Regions from separate parts of the Ructibacterium sp. SJQ-7 genome, predicted to be linked through region 1. Evidence: riboswitches for the same ligand, from Rfam matches in the RefSeq annotation. Region 1 holds a riboswitch; the other holds the start of a gene.
The links. Region 1 has a riboswitch for cobalamin ahead of ACSAMO_RS01675 (prenyltransferase/squalene oxidase repeat-containing protein). Riboswitches for the same ligand answer to the same signal wherever they lie in the genome.

Region 1 (3,425 bases):
TTCCGTTGTTTTCGGAATATTCCAAATCGGGAGTATATATTTCTTCGTATGGTTCCCCTGCAATCTCTTCGGCTAATTCTATTTTTTCTTCTGCCGTCATTTGTTTGTCGGCTGTAGGCTTGTTTTGAAATTTTTCTGAGTTTTCGGCCGTCGGAGATGATGAGGGCGAATTTGTTGGTTCTACAGTCGATGTAGGACTTTCATCATTGTCATATACCTCATCAATTATAACCCTTTCCGTTACTTTCGGCGTCGGCTCAACATTCCAACCGCGCAATGACGGTGCATCTCCGCCCCACCAAAACGCAAATACCAATACAGCAATAATTATACTTCCTATAATTATGTGCCTTTTATATTTTTTCATTCAATATCTCCTGAAAATTATTACTTTCTAAGCAAAATCAAATTCATCATTACAAACTGTAAACTGTTTTTTATCACATTAATTTCATCTTGTGATATATTGCAGACATCGCTCATATCATAAAGCGAATTATCGCCGTTCATAAATCGTTTTAGCGACACCAAACTGTAAAAACATTGTTCTGTTGCCATTTGATTCGAACCGTCACCGTCGTATGTATGTTTAAAACCGTCGCCTATTGTATAGTACGACATTAAATTATCCGCTAAATTCTTGCCGTTCTTTTCAAAGCGTTCATCAAAAGGCGATATTCCGAGTTCACAAAGTGCAACAATGACTTGTGCGCAGCTTTCGGAATTTTCCGTACCCCAACTTGAATATCCTCCGTTTTCATTTTGACTTGCCGATAAAAAAGAAATTGCCTTGTTCACACAATTTGACACTTCGGAATTATCCGTATAATTTGAAAGTGCTTGCAGAGCCATTGCCGTAACATCAACATCACTCTCTCCACTGCCCAAAAGTGACCATCCACCGTCATCAAGCTGACTGTTTATAATCTTTTCAACATACATTTCTCTTGTTGCATGAATTTGTGCATCGGTATTGTACGGCATATCATACTGTCCGCAGTCAAGTGCAATCAATGCCCATATTGCACCGTTTATACCTTGCCAAGTAGTTTTTTCAAAATCTCCTAAAGGAAGTAATAAATTATATCCACCGACATTTTGAGGGTCTTTTCCGATTGATGTGAGTGCAGTTATAACTCTTGAATATTCGGTATATTTTTTGTTATGCAATACACCGCCACATTCTTTTACATAATTGACAACATTGTTGTAATAATTCTCATAATAGCCGACAGGTATATCACCGCCATTTCTGCTCAGTCCCATTATCAGCCACTCACCGCCTATCGATGATACGGTAGGAGTTTGCGAATTATCATATAAATATTTTTCCGTATCACTTATGACGCTGTTTATATCGTCAATACTTACCGCAAAAGCATTTGCAGATGAAATCAAAACAAACGATAAAATTAAAGATATTATTTTTTTCATTAATACGCTCCGTTTCTGTAAAATCAAATAAAAAAAGCTGTGATAATTTTTTCAAATTATCACAGCAGAGTTTTCCTGTGTATATCACATATCGGCACGCAAACAACACGCTTAATACATTTATATAAGCGTACGATACTACTGCTCCTATATTGACAACATCAATAAGTACGGAGCAGTATCAAAGCAGGTCTTCTGACTCGTATTATATAAAGCAAGCTTAACATTTTTATATTCGCCTTCTCAGTTTCCCAATGACTGACTTTCATCAAAAAATATAAAAACTTCAATACATACAGCGACTGTTATCGTTCGGGATTCTCACCCGATTCCCTTTTCACCGACTATACCCATACAATATAGCCGACACTTTGTGTGATTATTCATTTTTTAGTATTATATCATCAAAAATATGTACCGTCAATGTGCTATATTACTAAAGTTATACTTGACATTCACATATTTTATACCTTATAACACAAAAAATGCGACACCTAAAAGCATCGCATTTTTGAATTACATTATGAATTTTGTTTTGTATAGTTTAGAAGTCCGCCTGCGTAAAGCATTTCTTTTTGACGGTCTGACAAATCTGCATTAACCTCAAAATCAAAGCCTTTTGTTACGTTTGTCACCTTAATAACTTTACCGTTGGCAATTTGCTTACCGATATTTTCAATCTTCAATTCGTCCATTTGGTCAATCTTATCGTAATCCGATTCATTTGCAAATGTTAGCGGCACGATACCGGCATTAATAAGATTAGCCATATGAATTCTTGCAAATGACTTAACGATAACTGCCTTAACACCCAAATACAACGGTGCAAGTGCAGCGTGTTCTCTTGAAGAACCCTGTCCGTAGTTTGAACCGCCGACAATTACGCTCTTACCAAGTTCAAGCGCTCTGTCGTGGAACTTTTCGTCACATACAGCAAAACAGAATTCCGAAATCTTAGGAATATTTGAACGCAACGGCAAAATCTTTGCACCGGCAGGCATAATATGGTCTGTTGTGATATTATCGCCGACCTTTAGCGAGCATTTTGCGTCTATTGTTTCAGCTAACGGCTCTGATACAGGGAAAGGCTTAATATTAGGACCTCTAAGTACCTCAATACTGTCCATATCCTTTTCATCTGCCGGAGGAACTATCATATTATCGTTTATAGTGAACTTTTCAGGCAATGTTATATCAGCCGCGTCACCAAGTGTTCTCGGATCTGTAAATACACCCGTAAGAGCTGAAATAGCAGCTGTTTCAGGTGATACAAGATAAATCTGACCGTCTTTTGTACCACTTCTGCCTTCAAAGTTTCTGTTAAACGTTCTTAGTGAAATACCCTTTGAATTAGGTGACTGTCCCATACCTATACAAGGACCGCAAGCACTTTCCAGTATTCTTGCACCTGCGTCAATCATAATAGCCAAAGCACCGTTATTTGCAAGCATATTCAAAACCTGCTTTGAACCCGGAGCGATTGCAAGAGAAACATCAGGATTAACAGTCTTACCTTTTAGAATATGTGCAACTTTCATCATATCAAGAAGTGATGAATTTGTACATGAACCGATACAAACTTGGTCAATCTTCATACCACTAAGCTCGCTTACCGACTTAACATTATCAGGTGAATGAGGGCAAGCTGCAAGCGGTTCAAGTTTGCTAAGGTCTATATTAACTTCTTCGTCATATACAGCGTCTGCGTCTGCACATAGAGGTGTGTATGCCTCTTCTCTGCCTTGCGCTTTCAAGAATTCATGTGTTATTTCGTCTGATGGGAATATTGATGTTGTTGCACCAAGTTCCGCACCCATATTTGTAATAGTTGCTCTTTCGGGAACTGACAAAGTTTTAACTCCTTCACCGCAGTATTCGATAACTTTGCCTACACCGCCCTTAACAGAAAGACGCTTTAGAACTTCCAAAATTACATCTTTTGCGGCAACCCACGGTTGAAGTTTGCCTGTAAGATTTACCTTAACGACTTT
Region 2 (3,425 bases), 1.3 Mb from region 1:
CGCCGCTGTCTTTTCCAAATCAGCCTTAGTATGTGCGTCAGACAAGAACAGCGACTCAAATTGTGACGGTGCAAGATAAATACCCTGTTTAAGCATTTCGTTAAAGTATACTTTGAATTTTTCGGTGTCCGACTTTGACGCGGTTTCAAAATTTGTTACGTCATTGTCCGTAAAGAATACACTCATCATTGAGCCTACTCTGTTTACACGAACATTCACGCCATATTTTTCAGCCGACTTTTTAAATTCACCCTCAAGATATGCACCCTTTTGTTCAATTTCTTCATATATATAGGGGTTTTCCTGCAAATATTTAATCTGTGCGTTACCCGCCGCCATTGCAAGCGGATTACCCGACAATGTACCTGCTTGATAAACAGGACCTGTCGGCGAAACAAATTCCATAATCTCACGTTTACCGCCGTATGCGCCGACAGGCATACCGCCGCCGATAATTTTTCCGAATGTGACAATATCTGCGTCCAAACCAAATCTGCCTATTGCACCCGACGCAGATAATCTAAATCCCGTCATAACCTCGTCCACAATAAACACGCTTCCGTACTTTTTCGTTATCTCGCGAATTTTCTGCAAATATCCGTCTTTAGGCGGTACAACACCCATATTTCCTGCTACAGGCTCAATTATAACTCCGGCAATTTCATTACCCATTTTTTCAAATGCGTCCTCTATTGCGTCAATATCATTGTACGGTAAAACAAGCGTGTATTTTGCAAAATCTTCAGGCACGCCTGCCGATGACGCACTTCCGAAAGTTGCCGCACCCGAACCGGCTTTTATAAGGAGCGAGTCACTGTGTCCGTGATAACAGCCCTCAAACTTTACTATTATATTTCTGCCTGTGTAACCTCTTGCCAGACGTATCGCAGACATAGTTGCCTCCGTACCCGAATTAACCATTCTCACAACATCTACACAAGGAACAAGCGAACAAATTCTCTTTGCAAGCTCCGTTTCGGCAAGGCAAGGTGCACCGAAAGACATACCTTTATCGCAAGCCTCCTTAACCGCCTCCAAAACGATTTCCTTACAGTGTCCCAAAAACATAGGTCCCCATGAGCCGACATAATCTATATATTCGTTTCCGTCAATATCATATATCTTACTTCCGTTTGCACATTCTATAAAAAGCGGATAAGTTCCGACATTCTTAAACGCTCTTACAGGCGAATTAACTCCGCCGGGTATATATTTTTTAGCCTCGTCAAAGGCTGTTTTGCTTTTTGATGTATCCACAATATATCATTCCTTTTCTAAACAGATAAAAAAATTATACACCCTACTTAATTTATTGTCAATTCCCTTGATTTTTCGATATAATAGTGTTAAAATAGACAAGATATATTTCAGATTCCAATAAATTGTCCGGAACGTGCAAAATAATTATTATATTTCATAAATTGATAAACACAGTAAATGATAGGCAAGCCTACGGCTTACCTATGCACTTTTTGTGAAAATAAACTCTAACGTACAAACGTACGCCGACGAGTTCATTTTCGCAAAATCCGAACTAATTTCTTGAAATCTGATGAGATGTACAATATATCCGTTTTCGGTAAACAAATATTTATTTATTTTTGTTTTCAAAAGGAGAAGCAGGGTGAAATTCCCTCACAGTCACGCTACCGTACAGTCGGATCGCCTGCCGAAAATCGAGCGCATTTGTGCCTACGAACGATGGGTCAATGGCGGAATCATTCAGATTTTAAGCCATAGGATTTACCCAATCCCTACGGCTTTTTTTGGTATGTGAAAATCACAAGTTTTCTACACTCCCAAAAAGTTTCATAACTGATTTAAGTGGTCACTTGTGTGCTAAAACATATTTCATAAGAAGAAAAGGAGAAAAATTTATGTCTTTAGCAAACAGGAAAACAAAACTATTGGTGGCAATGCTTTCACTACTGCTTGTCATTCCTATGACAAACGCATTCGCAATGCACATTATGGAGGGTTATCTTCCTCCGAACTACTGTATTATATGGGGAGTTGTATGTATACCGTTCCTTATCGCAGGCGGTATCAGTATGCAAAAACAAGCAAAGAAGAACAACAAAACAAAAATACTTCTTGCACTTGCAGGAGCTTTCGTTTTCATTCTTTCATCGCTAAAAATCCCTTCAGTTACAGGAAGTTGTTCACATCCGACAGGTACAGGACTCGGTGCAATTCTTTTCGGACCGTCGATTATGTCTTTACTCGGTATAATCGTGCTTTTGTTCCAGGCACTTCTTCTTGCACACGGCGGACTTACAACACTTGGTGCAAACACATTTTCAATGGCGATTGCCGGACCGTTCGTTTCATTCGGTATATACAAGCTTTGCCAAAAGCTTAACGCACCGAAAGGTCTTGCAGTATTTCTTGCCGCAACAATAGGTGATATATTCACTTATGTGGTAACATCATGCCAGCTTGCGCTTGCATTCCCTGACCAAAACTTCTTTGCGTCACTTGTAAAGTTTATGGGAATCTTCGCGGTTACACAAGTTCCGATTGCCATTGCAGAGGGTATTCTGTCTGTTATGATATTCAATGTATTGGCTAAGAACTGTACAAACGAACTTAAGCAGCTTAATGTTATATAAGGGGGTATATATTAATGAAACTTTGGGTTAAAAATACAATATTAGCAGTTATACTTGTTCTTATAATTGCCGTACCGCTACTGTTTATGGGCGGTCACGAATTTGGCGGTTCTGACGACCAAGCATCAGACGCCATAAGTGAATTGGACGAAAGTTACGAGCCATGGTTTGAGCCGTTCTGGGAGCCGCCGTCAGGTGAAATCGAGTCACTTTTCTTCTGTCTTCAGGCAGGAGTGGGCGCCGGTATTGTCGGCTTTGTACTTGGCAGAGTAACAGCTAAAAAGAAAAATGATAATTGATAAATTAGCATATAATTCAAAACTCAGAAATATTGCACCTATTGCAAAACTTCTGTTTTCAATGTCGGTGCTTGTTATCTGCATATGGGCAAACAGCTTTTTGGTAAGCGTATTTACTGCGCTTACTATGCTGTTTCTTATTATTTTTATAGGAAAAACATCGTATAAAAACGTATTTCATCTTATGACTGTCCCGATAGTTTTTATTATTATGGGTGCGGCCGCAATAGCAATTTCAATCGGTCAAAATTCAGGCGATATGCTTTTTTCACTGCATTTCGGCAATACTTATTTCGGCGTGAGCCATACAAGTCTTTTATCGGCTGTTCGCGTTATGATTAAGTGTTTCGGTGCGGTAAGCTGTATGTATTTTCTTTCACTTACCACGCCTATGGTCGATTTATTCACTTTGCTCAGAAAAAGCATTATACCGAATTTTATAATCGAAATTGCGGAACTGATTTACAGATACATTTTTGTGCTGTTTGACGTATCGCACAGAATACACACCGCT

Region 2: another riboswitch for cobalamin. It lies ahead of ACSAMO_RS07730 (energy-coupling factor ABC transporter permease); the one in region 1 lies ahead of ACSAMO_RS01675 (prenyltransferase/squalene oxidase repeat-containing protein).

Annotation. Positions count from the first base shown of each region.
Region 1 is NZ_CP195193.1:366,356-369,780, forward strand. It holds gene ACSAMO_RS01670 (DUF4430 domain-containing protein) at 1-367, opposite strand, end outside; gene ACSAMO_RS01675 (prenyltransferase/squalene oxidase repeat-containing protein) at 388-1,434, opposite strand; cobalamin riboswitch at 1,603-1,821, opposite strand; gene ACSAMO_RS01680 (aconitate hydratase) at 1,956-3,425, opposite strand, start outside.
Region 2 is NZ_CP195193.1:1,681,021-1,684,445, forward strand. It holds gene hemL (glutamate-1-semialdehyde 2,1-aminomutase) at 1-1,257, opposite strand, end outside; adenosylcobalamin-variant (AdoCbl-variant) riboswitch at 1,599-1,676, shown strand; gene ACSAMO_RS07730 (energy-coupling factor ABC transporter permease) at 1,878-2,612, shown strand; gene ACSAMO_RS07735 (energy-coupling factor ABC transporter substrate-binding protein) at 2,627-2,911, shown strand; gene cbiQ (cobalt ECF transporter T component CbiQ) at 2,901-3,425, shown strand, end outside.